Regions from separate parts of the Vibrio rhizosphaerae genome, predicted to be linked through region 1. Evidence: predicted binding sites of a transcription regulator. Region 1 holds the regulator's gene; the other holds the start of a gene.

Region 1 (8,087 bases):
TACCCGGAAAATTCTGAAAAATGGTGAGGTCGCCCCACCGAAAGAAGAGCCGGTACATTTCCCTGAGTTACCCTGTGAAAAATCCGATGCCTATTTTGTCTTACGCGATGGTGCGTCCGGACTGTTTATGGCGGCCAGTAACTTCCCTAAATCGAGGGAAACCCGGGCACCGCTCGTTGAAGAATTTGCCCGTTTTGAAGAGCGAATTCCTGACAAATTTAAGTATCTGGCTTCCGCGCCAACCCATGATCCGGATGGTGTGCCAGCTGTGATTCGCTTTAGCCGTAAATCGAAAGAGCACTACGTACGAACCGAAATTGATGGTAAACCTACGGGTTGGACGGTCCTTTATGTTGATGGTCAGTGGCAGGTCACAGATAAGAGAAAAAAAGTGAAATCATAATGAACTAAGGCAGCGATTCGCTGCCTTTTTTATATCATCACTTATTTAATTGTACTGCTGGTGATGTTGGTTTGTTCTGGCAGTATTGAGATCGGTAGGGAGGTTTTTTGTGATGATCTCATATCATCCCTTGATCTGCGCTGTAGCATGATGCTCATAATATTCTTACTTTTTTTGCTTTCTGTGAACTAGCTTGGGAGTTAGAGACGCTAAGCGATAGGTGCTTCACTAGTTTGACGTTTCAATTTTGTATTCTGTGGTAATCCCGATAAGTTATAAACAACGTGTTGCATTAAATTTTTGTGACATAATGTTGAGACATCAAAGGTAAGAAAGGGCCTATGGCACTAGGTCGTAGCAGATTATAAAAAGGTAATATGGAGTTTCAATCATGGCTGGTGTATTGAGTATGATCTTAGCTGGTGGTGAAGGCTCTCGGCTGAGACCTTTAACCGAAGGTAGAAGTAAACCCGCAGTTCCGTTCGGAGGAAGCTATCGGTTGATTGACTTTGCGCTGAACAACTTTGTCAATGCCGATCTGATGCGTATTTATGTATTGACTCAATTCAAATCTCAATCACTTTATGTTCACCTGAAAAAAGGTTGGAATGTGTCCGGTATTACGGATCGATTCATTGATGTTATTCCCGCTCAGATGAGAGATGGAAAACGTTGGTATGAAGGAACCGCCGATGCTATCTATCAAAATGTTCGTTTCATCGAGCTGGCCTCACCTGATTATGTTTGTATATTCGGATCGGATCATATCTACAAAATGGATGTGCGTCAGATGCTGGATTTCCATAAACAAACAGAAGCTCATTTGACCGTCTCTGCCTTACGAATGCCAATCAAGGACGCATCCCAGTTTGGTGTAATTGAAGTTGATCGCAACGGCAAGATGATTGGTTTTGAAGAGAAGCCGGACAAACCGAAGTCGATTCCCGGAGAGCCGGAGTGGGCACTGATTTCGATGGGAAACTATATTTTTGATGCCGATGTGCTGTGCGATGAATTGAAAAAAGATGCAGCCAATGAACATTCCAGTCATGATTTCGGAAAAGATATTATTCCCAAACTTTTCCCTGAAGGGCATGTCTATGTTTACGACTTCTCGACCAATAAAATCAAAGGCGAGAAAAAAGCAACCTACTGGCGGGATGTCGGGACAATTGATTCTTATTGGGCTGCCAATATGGATTTACTGAATAATGACCCCTTGTTTTCACTGTACAATCGAAGTTGGCCGCTGCATACCTATTATCCGCCGCTACCGCCGGCAACGTTTGTGGATGCCGATGATCGTCGTGTCAAGATTACCGATAGTCTGGTCTCCGGGGGGAGTTATATTCAAGGTGCGACGATTTTTAAATCCATTCTGGGTTATCGGAGTAACATTGCTGCTGGGTCTCATATCAGTGAATCTGTTATTTTAGGTGATGGCAAGATTGGTGCTGGTTGTACAATAAAACGGACGATTATTGATAAGCATGTTGAAATTGCCCCCGGTACGGTGATTGGTGAAGACTTAGAATTGGATAGGAAACGATTCTATGTCTCTGAGGGGGGCATTGTGGTGATAGCAAAAGGAATGAAAGTTGGATTCTAACATGGAACAAATCGATGTATGGTTTACCGTTTCAGAAGTTGAAGGGATTGTAAAAAGCGGTGGGTTAGCTGATGTCGCCAAAGCGCTTCCGACTGCTTTGAATGGGATGGGACATCGCGTAAGAATTGTGTTGCCGGGCTATCGTCTCGTACCGGATAAGGCTGATACCGCTGTGATTCTGGAGACAGAATTGTCTCACTGGCCTCATACCGCGTATCAAGTCCGAAAGTTTGAGCGAGATGGTGTTGAAATTTACTTGATCGACTGTGATCAATATTTTGATCGACCGGAGCTATATTCCGAACATAACCGGGCATATGCCGATAACGGTGAACGGTTTGGATTTTTTTCTGCTGCGACGCTGGATGTTTTGCCGAAATTAGGTATTCAGCCTGACATTATTCATACCAATGACTGGCATACCGGCTTCATTCCTTTTCTATTGAAAACGCGTTATGCCAATGACCCATATTTTCAGCGGATGAAGAGTGTTTTGACCATCCATAATGCGCTGTTTAAAGGGGTCTTTTCTTATGATGAATTAGACATTATCCCTGAATTACATTTAAGTGGCATGACATCTCTACAGTATGGACACGGTTATGTGAGTGTGCTCAGAATTGGCATTGCGTATGCAGATAAGATTAATGCGGTGAGTCCTCATTATGCTGCAGAGCTACTGACACCACTAGGTGCTCACGGATTAGTTGATGATTTTGTGCGCCGTGAGAGAGACTTGTTCGGGATTCTGAATGGTTGTGACTATTCAGAATGGAACCCGAGAATTGACCGTTACATTCCGCGCAACTATACCAATGAGCCCGATTCGTTAAAAGAAGGGAAAGCAACCTGCAAACGTCAGTTACAGGAAGAGTTATTATTACCCATCCGAGATATTCCCGTCTTTGGGATGGTCTGTCGTTTGACCTATCAAAAAGGGTTTCACTATCTGCTGCCGATTCTGGAACAGTTCTTACGCAATGACGTACAACTGGTTATTGTCGGGACAGGGGAGCCGGAAATTGCGAATCGGCTGCATCAAATTTCCGCGACGTCATCGCATAAATTTGCATTTGTTGATGCTTACAGTAACCGCTTTGCGCATTTAGTCGAAGCTGCGGCAGATTTCTTTTTGATGCCTTCTGAGTTTGAAGCGTGTGGGTTAAATCAGATTTATAGTATGGCTTATGGTACGCTGCCGATTGTTCGGGAAGTCGGTGGCCTCAAAGATACTGTTTTGGACTACGACCATTTTCCCGATAAAGCAACGGGGTTCAGTTTTATGGAACCGACACCGGAAGCATTACTTATCTGTATGCAGCGGGCACTGCTGTTTTATTTGCAGCAACCGGAGAAAAAGCTCGATATGCAGTTGCGTGCGATGCTGCAAGATTTTCGTTGGGAAGATTCTGCCGAGCAGTATGTCAGGATGTATGAGGCCGCATTAATGGGCTACTAACGCATATACTGATTATGATTCGTGGATAATCATAAGTAATTGAGAAAAAACAAAGCACCGCGAACGGTGCTTTGTTGGTTTTGACTCGACGATCAAATGGGGTTGTATACGGTGAAACATGTATACGATAGTGGAAAGTTTGATCGTTCAATTAAATTTGCTGAGCCAGCTCATCACGTCTTGCCTGAGAAATTACAGACCAGTGTTTTCCTTCAATTGCACCCTCTAATGCCCATAAGAGCTCTAGTGGCGGTTGTGTTGAAGGATGAGAGCTTAGAATCGCTTTATATGCGCTGAGAGATCCTTTTTGATGAAGTTCTTCAACAGAATTAATTCCAGCTTTGCGTAGCATCCGTTCGGTTGCCAAGCGAAGATTAGGCAGATCTTTCAATCGCTGCGGTTTTGCCTCTACATGCGTCGTTTTTTCATCTTTCGCATTTAAGTAGGCTTGCTTTGCAATGTTGAAAATTGTATCTACATCATTCCAGTAGTCTGCAGGAAGCGCAAAATACTTGGTCACAACCGGAAAACCACGTTTTGTATACACATAAGGTTCAAACCCTTTTGCTTTAAACGTCTCCAGTGAGTGATTGTCTGCCCGTATATGAAGTTTGTCTTGAACGACAAGTGCAAACATAATGTCGTTTACGAAAATACCAAACCCGCCGAACATTGAGCGTGATTTGACACGGCCTAGTTGTTCAAAAAGCCGCATTGAATCTTTAAGAATTGGTTTGTCCATGCTTTACGTCTCGGTGTATTTTTAAATGAATACGCCACCAAAATCAGGTCCGAGAATTTAGCAAAAGAATGCAGAAAGTATGTTAACAAAACGTCAAAGATTGACGAATGTGAAATGCATTTTTGCCATCGGTAACCCCGCTACCTATCATTTTCATGGTTTAGGCCGGAGGCTTTGCGTCCCATCTTTTCAGATGGTTTGCCCTGTGCGTGACACTTTTCCAGTACGGAATTATGGAGTAACCATCGAAATGCCTACTCCACAATGTGTGATTCTAGTCCAATTAATAAATGTTATCAATAGAAAGAAAGTGGTTGGAGGAATGACCTCCCTCCAACGAAATGTCAATTAGGTGTTAATTTTTGTTTAAATCCTTAACGGTGTTGCGTTCTACAATTTCAGGATGCATTTCAAACGTTCTGCGTTCATGTTCCTTACTTTTGATCCGTTCCAATAGGATTTCGAAAGCGTTTTTTCCGACCCGGCGTTTCGGCTGGTGAATGGTTGTCAGCGGTGGAGAAAAATATTCTGAGATCTCAATGTTATCATAACCAATGACCGATATATCATCCGGGACCTTTATACCTCTCTGCTGTAAGCGACTCATCAGCCCTAAAGCCATTGTGTCATTAAAGCAAAAAACAGCTGTCGGTTGTTCATCCATTGCAATGATTTTATCAGCGGCTAAAACGGCAGTATCACACTCAAAGTTGCCTTCCAGAATCCAGTCTTCATTGGGTGTCACTCCCACTTCAGCCATTGCTCTACGGAACCCTTGAATCCGCTCCAGGCAAGCCGCTTTTGACAACTGTCCACTCAAACAGGCAATTTTGCGATGACCTTTATCAAGCAGATACTTGGTTGCAAGGTAGCCGCCTTCTTCTGAATTATCGATAATTTTATCCGCTTGAGAGCTCTCCGGCCCCCAGTCCATAATGACTTTGGGAATATCATTATAAGCTTCCAGCATATCTAAAAGTTCGGCGGTCAGATCGGAACACATCACTAACATCCCATCGACTCGTTTCTCAGCCAGCATCCGAATATAATCACGTTGCTTCTCATACAGGCCACCGGTATTACACAAAATCAGCGTGTAGCCTTGTCGGTAACAATAGCTTTCAACACCATCAATGACTTCAGAGAAGAAGGGATTGGTTGATTGAGTCACTAACATCCCGATGGTTCGCGTTGAGTTACATTTCAAACTCCGGGCGACAGCACTGGGTGCATAGTTGAGTGTTTTCACGGCTTCCATGACTTTTTCCTGAGTCGTTTCTGCCACAAACCGAGTTTTGTTAATTACGTGTGAAACAGTTGTTGTTGAAACTCCCGCCAAGCGGGCAACGTCTTTTATCGTAGCCATAGGTATTGTCCTGTCGCTTATGCTGAAGATCCAGCAGTCCGGAGCAAATTACAATTGAAAGAATAGTGATGAAGATTTTATCTATACTTCGTCATTGGATAACCCGTCGCGAAAGCATCTTGAGGTTATTCGCCAATAAGGACAAAAACCGCTAAATTTAGCGGTTTTTGTCGGTCTAAAATATGCTTAACCGCGAATTTTAGACTGCCGGTTCAGGAATAGCAATCAAAATGAGGCACTCTTCTGCTCGTCCGCTGGTCTTTGCCATGAATTGAGACTGTATGATGAAATCATGCATGCTAAAGCTTCTGTTTCGCCGGTTCGGCAACGGTTGCTTCCTGATTCGCGACCCAGTTTTTCAAGTAGTGCCAGAATTTCCCCAATGTTTCATACCAATATCTTTCTGTCTGTTCGAGATAAATGGCTTTCGGCGCATATTTTATCCAAGGCTGCGCTATATTTTTATAAGACAGATAATTGGTTGGGGCAGGGATCGGGTTGAGGCCAGCAGACTGGAACTCATGTAATGCACGATCCATATGACTGGCAGAGGTGACGAGCACTAGTTTTCGCGGTCCGACAAAACTTGCGGCTAGCTGAGCTTCTTCCCAGGTATCTTTGGCACTTTCCAGTAACACGATATCGGATTTTGCTACACCGAGTGACAGAGCAACTCTTGCCAGCATTCTGGCATGACTAAACCGGGTACCGCCGGCATATCCGGAAAGAATCAAACGAGATCCCGGATACATCCGCATAATCCGGATACCTTCCGTCAGTCGCATGAGAGCGGAACGACTGAGTTGAGAGGTCGGCGGGAGTTGATCATCGACAACATGACCGCTGCCAAGAACCATGATGTAGTCAATGCTACCCTCTACAGGTAAAAAGGCTGAATATTTGCGTTCCAGCGGGGCAAGAAGGCGGTCAGAAACAGGCTGGAATGACGCTAAAAACAGTAATGTGTAAGAGAACAGAACAATCAGGCAACCGGTTTTCCTTTTTGTTGAAAACATAATCATCATCAGTCCGATAAAACCGATGATGAGCAAGGCGGGAAGGGGCATCATTAATGCAGATATGATTTTTTTAAGCTCAAACATATAAGAAATAGTCCGAAAAAACAGCAATTGAGATTAAAAACGAATAATCCTCTTTATTCCTGCCATTCCTATGACAGAATAGCAGCACGATTCGTTATGATAACTCAAGCTACTGTGACTGAAGATCGCAATTTCGACGATATTGCCCACAAATTTGCAAAAAATATATACGGCTCTGACAAAGGTATGATTCGTCAGACCATTGTGTGGGAAGATATTCAAACTATTTTAACATCATTTTCTCCGGAAGCATTCCCACTTTCGGTGCTGGATGCCGGTGGTGGTCTGGCACAGCTATCGCAGCGGCTCGCGAGACAGGGACATCAGGTGACATTATGTGATCTTTCTTCTGAAATGTTGCAGTTGGCGTACACCGATATTGAAAAAAATGGTCTGCTTACGCAGTATCGCTTTGTCCATGCGGCAGTACAGGATATGCAACAGCACATCACCGCTCCGGTTGACTTTTTGATGTTTCATGCGGTGATGGAGTGGCTGGCTGATCCGAAAGATGCGCTGGAAAAATTATTGGCTCAGGTCAGGGTCGGTGGCGTTGCGTCCATCATGTTTTACAATCATCACGGATTGGTGCTGAAAAATGTGATTTGCGGCAACATTCCTCATGTGTTGGATGGCATGCCGTATCGCAAACGGTTTAAGTTGCAGCCGCAAAAAGGACTGAATCCAGAAGCGGTCTATCAATGGATAGAAGCTTGTGGATTCAGTATTGAGGGCAAAAGCGGAATTCGCTCGTTCAGCGATTACATTGGTAATCGCCAGAACATGGGTGAGTACAGCGAAGAAGATGTACTGGCACTTGAAAGGCAGTTATGCCGTCAAGAGCCTTATTTATCTCTGGGCCGCTATATTCATGTATGGGCCAGAAAAAAGTAAAAATGATGGAAACAATGATAGACGAATTGGCGCAACAAGCCGAAGTACAACCAATTGATGAATTGGTTGGATGGGTCAGGCATCATGACTTGTCTCTCAACCTGGATACGGAGCGACTCGCATTTTTGATTGCGATTGCTGTATTGAGTCGGGATCGATTTGATGATGAACTCGGGGAAGGGGAATTACATGATGCATTTGCAATCGTCACTCGATTATTCGATGAGACCGGAGAAGCGTCCGCTTTTCGGGCTAATAATGCGATCAATGATTTAGTTCACCAGCGGTTACTCCGGCGTTTTACCAGTGAAGTGACCGACGGGGCGAGCATCTATCGATTATCCCCATTAGCGATTGGTATTACGGATTATTATCTGCGCCATCGCGAATTTTCTAAATTAAAGCTATCGATTCAGCTATCAATTGTTGCCGATGAAATGGCAAAGGCGAAAGAAGCGGCTGAGAAAGGTGGCACAGCGTCTCACTGGCAGAAAAATGTATATGGTGTTTT
Region 2 (8,087 bases), 990 kb from region 1:
ATGAGTAAGATTGAGGCGTTTCACTGGCAAGTGATTCAACCAATAAATACTGATGACAAGCGAAGGATTGACAGGGTTCACTTTCGTAGTGAGACGTCGCTCCGAACGCAACCTGATTATCAATACTGACTATTTTTTCACGTAACGGCTCAGACATAAGGAATCCTTCTTTCGCAATCTGCTCAACCAGATTCCAGTATAGGAATAGACCACTGAAAGTGATAATGGTTTCGACCTATCCATTCTATAGAAGAAATCTATCCTGTAACCCGGCATGAAAAACAGGTATCCCACAAAGCAGAGAACCGTGGCGGTGCTCTCTAGTGAATAGTAAACCGGATGAAAAGGTTGAACTGGATAGCAGGCCTGAAATCAGACGATGAATGGTACAGAGAGGAAATAAAGCACAAGTGAGCGATTGAAACTCAACCGCTCACCGGCAATCATCACAAGGATTACAGCAATGTGCAATTCGCCATTAACCGGTTAAAGCAACCTTGGCATCGACATAATCTAAACCGTGGCTTTCTGCAACAAAGCGGTTGGTCAGCTGACCGTGACACACATTCAGCCCATTCAGGAAATGTTCGTCAGCAAGCAGTGCCGCCCGGTAACCTTTTTCAGCCAGTGCGATAATATAAGGCAGTGTGGCGTTATTCAGAGCCACCGTCGACGTCCGGGCAACCCCGCCGGGCATATTGGCGACACAGTAATGCACCACTTCATCCACAATATAGGTCGGCTCCTGATGCGTGGTCGCTTTCGATGTTTCAGCACAGCCCCCCTGATCAATCGCCACATCAACCAATACCGCACCTGACTTCATCTTTTTCACCATCTCTGCGGTAATCAGTTTCGGGGCTTCTGCGCCGGGGAGCAATACCGAGCCGATCACAACATCAGCCGATAAAACATGCTTCTCAATCGCATCGGCTGTGGAATAAACCGTAGTGATTTTTCCTTGATAAATCGCATCGATATCACGCAGAGCATCAATATTTTTATCGATAATCACAACCTCAGCGCCTAAACCGGCTGCCATTTGTGCGGCATTACGTCCCACTACGCCCGCCCCGATCACCGTCACTTTGGCTGGCTCAACCCCGGGAACACCGCCCAATAACAACCCACGCCCTGCGTGTGATTTTTCTAATGAAGTCATTGCCGCCTGAATCGACATTCGCCCGGCGACTTCGGACATCGGAGCCAACAGCGGTAAGGTTCGGTTCGCACTGGTGACGGTTTCATAAGCAATGCAGACCGCTTTACTTTGTATTAAATCGTGGGTCTGAGGGGCATCGGGGGCGAGGTGGAGATAAGTAAACAGGATTTGATCCTCCCGCAACATCGCACGCTCGCCCGCCTGAGGTTCCTTCACCTTTACAATCATGTCGCTTTCAGCGAAAACCTTCGCGGCATTGGGGCTAATCGAGGCACCGGCATCGATATAATCCTGATCAGAGAAGCCGATACCATCACCCGCTAAGGTCTCAACCAAAATGTGATGTCCTCTTTTCGTTAATTCCTTCACGCTCGCAGGCGTCATCCCGACGCGGTATTCATGGTTCTTAATTTCTTTAGGTACACCGATCAACATATCCTTATCCTCTGCAAAAATTAACGTTGTTATTTATGCAGACAATACAGTGCTTTCAACCAACAAATCAACAAAAATAAGCATTAAAAACCAATGATCTCGGTCAATTTTAGATTTAAGCATCTAAAAACTGAAATAATGTAGATAATAATATTAATTTTAATAATTTTTTTAGCAGATGCCGCCAGAAAATATGTAAAAAAAAGTGAGCAAAATATTTACTTATGAAACAATTTAACAACATAAAATAAGCAAAAAAAAAATCCCTCGCCGACTGACAAGGGATTTCTCTCGTATTTGTGATGTGCTGACTCAGACGTTAGCCAAGATTTTTCCGGGCATTCTGGAACATCCGCATCCAAGCACCATTTTCACCCCACGAATCAGGATGCCATGAGTTCACGACGGTACGGAAAACACGCTCCGGGTGAGGCATCATGATGGTCACACGGCCATCGGTGGTGGTCAGACCGGTAATCGCATTCGGTGAACCATTCGGGTTATTCGGATATTGCTGGGTCGGTTGTCCATGATTATCGACATAGCGAAGTGCCACGGTCCCTGACTGTTCAATCGCCGTGAGATGCGCCAGATCACGCACTTCAACCCGGCCTTCTCCATGAGACACAGCAATCGGCATCCGTGATCCCGCCATACCGTTCAAGAACACGGAATCAGATGGTTGAACCTCAACCAGACTGAAACGCGCTTCAAAACGCTCCGACTCATTACGGACAAACCGCGGCCATAAATCAGCGCCCGGGATTAAATCTCTGAGGTTCGATAACATTTGACATCCGTTACACACACCCAGAGCGAATGTATCCTGACGATTGAAGAATCCTTCAAACATCTCTCTGGCTTGCGTATTGAACAGAATCGATTTGGCCCAACCTTCGCCGGCACCTAAAACATCACCATAAGAGAAGCCACCACAAGCCACTAATCCCTGATACTGTTCTAAAGTGATACGGCCCGCCAGTACATCACTCATATGCACGTCAACCGCATCGAAACCAGCTCGTTCAAAAGCGGCAGCCATTTCAACATGAGAGTTGACCCCTTGTTCACGCAATACAGCCATTTTTGGTCTGGTGCCGGTGTTGATAAACGGCGCAGCCACGTCTTCATGAATATCGTAGCTCAGATGGACATTCAATCCGGGATCGGTATTATCCTGCTTGGCAGCAAACTCTTGTTTTGCACAGTCCGGGTTATCCCGCAGGGCTTGCATCTGATAGGTTGTTTCAGCCCAGATAGTTCTCAGTTCCGTTCTGGAACGCTCATAAACCACCTGCCCCTGTTGCGTCACCACCACACGGTCTGAATCTTCCACAGTACCAATCACATGTGAACAGTTTTGCAGGCCCAGCTGTTCCAGCGTGCTCAGAACAAAGTCTATATCCTGTTCATGTACCTGAATCACTGCGCCCAGTTCTTCGTTAAACAGCACCGAAAGGACATCATCGCCCAGCGCGGTAATATCAACATTGACGCCGCAGTGGCCGGCAAATGCCATTTCTGCCAGCGTCACAAACAGACCGCCATCCCCTTTATCGTGGTATGCCATCAGTTTGTTCATCCGAACCAAAGCCTGAATCGCATCAAAGAAACGTTTCAGTTGTTGCGCATCATCCACGTCAGCCGGTTGGTCACCTAACTGTTTGTATACCTGCGCTAATGCTGTTGCACCGAGGCGATTTTTCCCGTTGCCCAGATCAATCGCAATCAGTCGCGTCTCTCCCAGATCGGTGCGCAATTGTGGCGTCACCGTCTTACGCACATCTTCAACCCGGGCAAACGCGGTAATAATCAGTGACAAAGGTGACGTGACTTCTTTTTGTTCACCGTTGGCCTCATCCCACTTGGTCTTCATCGACATAGAGTCTTTACCGACCGGGATGGTCAGGCCAAGGGCCGGACATAATTCTTCGCCGACCGCTTTCACGGCTTCATACAAACCCGCGTCTTCGCCCGGGTGGCCTGCCGGAGACATCCAGTTGGCCGATAATTTAATATGTTTCAGGTCGCCAATGTCGGTCGCCGCAATATTGGTCAGCGACTCCGCCACGGCCAGACGCGCAGAGGCAGCAAAATCAAGCAATGCCACCGGTGTCCGTTCGCCCATCGACATCGCTTCGCCACAATAGGTATCAAAGCTGGCGGTGGTAACCGCACAGTTGGCAACCGGAACTTGCCACGGGCCGACCATCTGATCGCGTGCCACCATGCCGGTAACCGAACGATCCCCAATGGTAATCAGGAAGGTTTTTTCAGCCACGGCAGGGAGACGCAACACACGCTCAACCGCTTCATTCAACTCGATACCACTGCGATCCAGTGCCGTCCCCTGCACTTTCAGCGTGGTGGCTTCGCGATGCATTTTCGGCGGTTTACCCAACAGAATATCCATCGGCATATCAATTGGCGTGTTGTTAAAATGTGAATCTTCCAGTGTCAGGTGACGTTCTTCCGTCGCGACACCGACCACCGCATAAGGGGCACGTTCACGGCGACAGATTGCATCAAAGGCTTCCATATGCTCAGGCGCAACCGCCAGCACATAACGCTCTTGCGATTCATTACACCAGATTTCCAGCGGGCTCATCCCCGGCTCATCATTCGGCACATCACGTAGCTGGAATTTACCACCACGCTCTCCGTCATTGACCAGCTCCGGCAACGCATTTGAAATACCACCGGCACCGACATCATGGATAAAGGCAATCGGGTTGTTCTCACCCAACTGCCAACAGCGGTCAATCACTTCCTGACAGCGGCGTTCCATTTCAGGGTTTTCCCGCTGCACCGACGCAAAGTCGAGATCTTCAGCCGACTGACCGGACGCCATCGAAGAGGCAGCGCCGCCGCCCAAACCAATGTTCATTGCCGGGCCACCCAACACAATCAGACTGGCTCCGACCGGAATCTCTTTCTTCTGGATATGGTCTTCGCGAATGTTCCCCATCCCACCGGCAATCATAATCGGCTTATGGTAACCCCGGATTTCTTCACCGGCGTGAGACGTCACTTTCTCTTCATAGGTCCGGAAATAGCCCAACAAATTCGGACGACCGAATTCATTGTTAAATGCCGCGCCGCCCAATGGGCCTTCAATCATAATATCCAGTGCATTGACGATCCGGCCCGGTTTACCGAAATCGGTCTCCCACGGCTGTTCAAAATGCGGAATACGCAAGTTAGAGACGGTAAAGCCAACCAGACCGGCTTTGGGTTTCCCGCCAATCCCGGTTGCGCCCTCATCACGAATTTCACCGCCGCTTCCGGTCGAGGCTCCGGGCCAAGGTGAGATAGCGGTCGGGTGGTTATGGGTCTCCACCTTCATCAGGATATGGGTATCCTCGGTATGATAGGTGTACTGGCGGGTCTGCGGATCAGGGAAGAAACGTCCGACTTTAGAGCCGGTCATGACTGCGGCATTATCTTTGTATGCCGACAAAACATAATCGGGAGTCGTTTCATAAGTATTTTTAATCATCTTAAACAGGGACTTTTCTTGTTGAACGCCATCAATCGTCCAGTCCGCGTTAAAGATTTTATGCCGACAATGTTCTGAGTTTGCCTGAGCAAACATCATCAGCTCAATATCATTTGGATTACGCCCCAGTTTGGTGAAGTTCTCGACCAGATAGTCGATTTCATCTTCAGCCAGTGCCAGTCCTAAAGTCAGATTGGCCTCAGCCAGAGCTTTGCGCCCGCCGCCCAAGACATCAACGGCTGTGACCGGTGCCGGAGTCGCACTATGAAATAGCTGAGCAGCCGATTCCAAATCGGTAAACACAACTTCCATCATGCGGTCATGAAGTAATGCTTTCAGTGTGCTTTGCTCTGCTTCAGTCAAGGTTGCCGAGGACTCAATATAGTAAGCCGTACCCCGTTCCAAACGTTTGACTTTCTCAAGGCCGCAGTTATGTGCAATATCGCTCGACTTCGATGACCATGGGGAAATCGTGCCCGGACGCGGCGTAACCAGCAACAATAAACCTTCTGGCTGATGCTCTTCAATGGTCGGGCCATAAGTCAGCAATTTTTCTAACTTCTCTGTTTCTTGACGATCCAAATCGGCGGTCAGATCAGCAAAGTGCATGAATTCTGCGTAAATACCAGTCACGGGTAAGCGCAGTTCGCGACACCGTTCAAGAAGTTTGTTTACCCGGAATTCAGAAAGCGCTGGGGAGCCACGGAAAATTCTCATGTGCTTAGGTCTCTGTTGCTGTTGGTTAAGATAGTATTGGAATAAATTCAAGCAATTAAATTGAAAAGAGTTGAATGCATACCAATTTTAACGACATTGTGCGGCGCATTATAAAGGAATTATTTTTGTGATGTAACACCAAACGCAACCGTTTGCGTCATTTTTTTCATGAATTTTGAAATCTCTCGCTTTCATCTTATTCACAACGACATAATTTACCATTTTATACATCAAAAAGTTGCGATTCGGTGGCGCTTTGATATAAAAGCATCATGATGAGAAGAGATAAGCTGTACATGATCCGAATATTCCAACGTCAGGCCCGTAACATCCTCGCTTTTGTATTCATGGTAACTTTACTCAGCGGCTGTCAGATTGACTCTAAACCGAAAAGTGAACTCGACCAGATCCGTGAGCGAGGCGTGTTACGTGTCGGGACCCTCAACAATCAGCTTTCCTATTTTATCGGGCCGGAAGGGCCATCGGGGATGGATTATGAACTGGCACGCGAATTTGCCAAATCCCTCGGTGTCAAACTGGAAATGAAACCCGTTTATCGTGTGGCGTCGCTTTTTCCTGCTTTGGAAAAAGGAGAAGTCGATATCATTGCCGCCGGTCAAATCCAAAATACTCAACGCATCCAGAAATTCCGCCCCGGCCCTGCTTATTACTATGTCAGCCAACAAGTCGTCTATCGTCAGGGACAGTGGCACCCGCGTAATATGTCTCAATTGATTCAGAAACAACAAGAACTCTTAAATACCCCTGAACAAGATAAAGTATTAAATGTTGTTGATGATTCTCATTTTGAGCAGACGCTGACACGACTCAAAAAGAAATATCCTCAGTTTCAGTTCCAGATTGAATCGGATTCAGATGTTCATGATTTGCTCAAAGAAGTCTCTCAGGGAGAATTGATGTTCACGATCGCTGACTCCGTTGAAATCTCTCTTGCACAACGAATCTATCCCGATTTAGCCACCGCATTTGAGATTACCGATGATCAGCCGATCTCTTGGTTCATTCGTCGTTCGGATGATGAAAGTCTCTATGCACTGATGATTGAATTTTTCGGTAATCAGAAACAAGCCGGTACAATCGCTTCACTGGAAGAAAAATATATCGGTCATGTCGGGACATTTGACTATGTCGATACCAGAGCCTTTATCCGGGCACTGGACAGCAGACTTCCCCAATGGACCCCGCTATTTCAAAAATATTCAGGTGAATTCGACTGGCGTCTCATCGCTGCATTGTCGTATCAGGAGTCGCACTGGAACCCAAGAGCCAAGTCACCAACCGGCGTCCGGGGTATGATGATGCTCACCCTGACGACCGCAAAATCCGTTGGGATCACCAACCGGCTCAGTCCGGAACAGTCGATCCGAGGGGGTGTCAGATATCTGCGCCGAATGGTCAGCCGCGTGCCGGATTCCATTCCCGATCATGAGAAGATCTGGTTCGCTTTGGCCTCTTATAATATGGGGTACGGACACATGATGGATGCACGTCACCTGACCAAACAGCAAGGCGGTGATCCAAATGCATGGGGAGATGTGAAAGATCGCCTTCCTCTGTTGAGAAAGCGCCGTTATTTCAGCCAGACCCGTTATGGTTACGCCCGGGGAGATGAAGCGCTCGCGTATGTCGAAAATATCCGCCGCTACTATCAGAGTATGATCGGACACATCAACGCCAAAACAGTGGCCGATAGCGATAGTACCAGTGTCGATGATCTGACCGTCATTCAGGCGATGATCCCTGATGCAGACGAAGCCACAGAGCAAGATAGTGCGGCTGAAGATATAGAATCCGATGAAAATACAGCCACAACCGACGATACCAGTGAGACCGCGACACAATAACCGGATTCAAGGCTTGATTTTTGGTATGGAAACCCTTACATATTAGGAGCTGTTGCTTTTTCGTGATGTAATTTTCTTAATGTTAAAGTCAACAGCCCTCAGGAATACCCGACGTTCGTCGGGTTCATCTTCCGGTCATAATACATCTGTAAAAGACAATTGTCTGATTCTTGAAGCCGATTGAAGGCTATCAAGAAGAGATTGTACTGACTATTTATTGGTATTTTTGAAAGGAGGTAATCCATGCTGAAAAGACGAATGAAGTCCAAGCATTTATGGCGGACAACAGCAGCGATTCACCGCAAACGTAAGTTAGCTAACAATAAAAAGAAAATTTTTGCTCGTCACCGGGCTTTTACGCATCAGGCAGCCTGAGTGGATTGACTCACAAGCCTGAATCCGTATCCCA

What was found. The regulator PurR, encoded in region 1, represses purine synthesis genes. The targets are predictions, from matches to a motif close to TNANGNAAACGTTTNCNTNA.
Region 2: a site for PurR is predicted at 5,954-5,973, ahead of purL (phosphoribosylformylglycinamidine synthase). Genes of this name have one in related genera too.

The regions. Positions count from the first base shown of each region.
Region 1 is NZ_AP024903.1:2,048,459-2,056,545, reverse strand. It holds gene topA (type I DNA topoisomerase) at 1-403, shown strand, start outside; gene glgC (glucose-1-phosphate adenylyltransferase) at 795-2,012, shown strand; gene glgA (glycogen synthase GlgA) at 2,014-3,471, shown strand; gene OCV37_RS08755 (TfoX/Sxy family DNA transformation protein) at 3,623-4,213, opposite strand; cyclic di-GMP riboswitch class I at 4,341-4,426, opposite strand; gene purR (HTH-type transcriptional repressor PurR) at 4,569-5,579, opposite strand; gene elyC (envelope biogenesis factor ElyC) at 5,879-6,709, opposite strand; gene cmoM (tRNA uridine 5-oxyacetic acid(34) methyltransferase CmoM) at 6,779-7,576, shown strand; gene mukF (chromosome partition protein MukF) at 7,591-8,087, shown strand, end outside.
Region 2 is NZ_AP024903.1:1,056,086-1,064,172, reverse strand. It holds gene OCV37_RS04540 (hypothetical protein) at 1-157, opposite strand, end outside; gene ald (alanine dehydrogenase) at 479-1,597, opposite strand; gene purL (phosphoribosylformylglycinamidine synthase) at 1,917-5,813, opposite strand; gene mltF (membrane-bound lytic murein transglycosylase MltF) at 6,110-7,678, shown strand; gene OCV37_RS04520 (hypothetical protein) at 7,922-8,053, shown strand.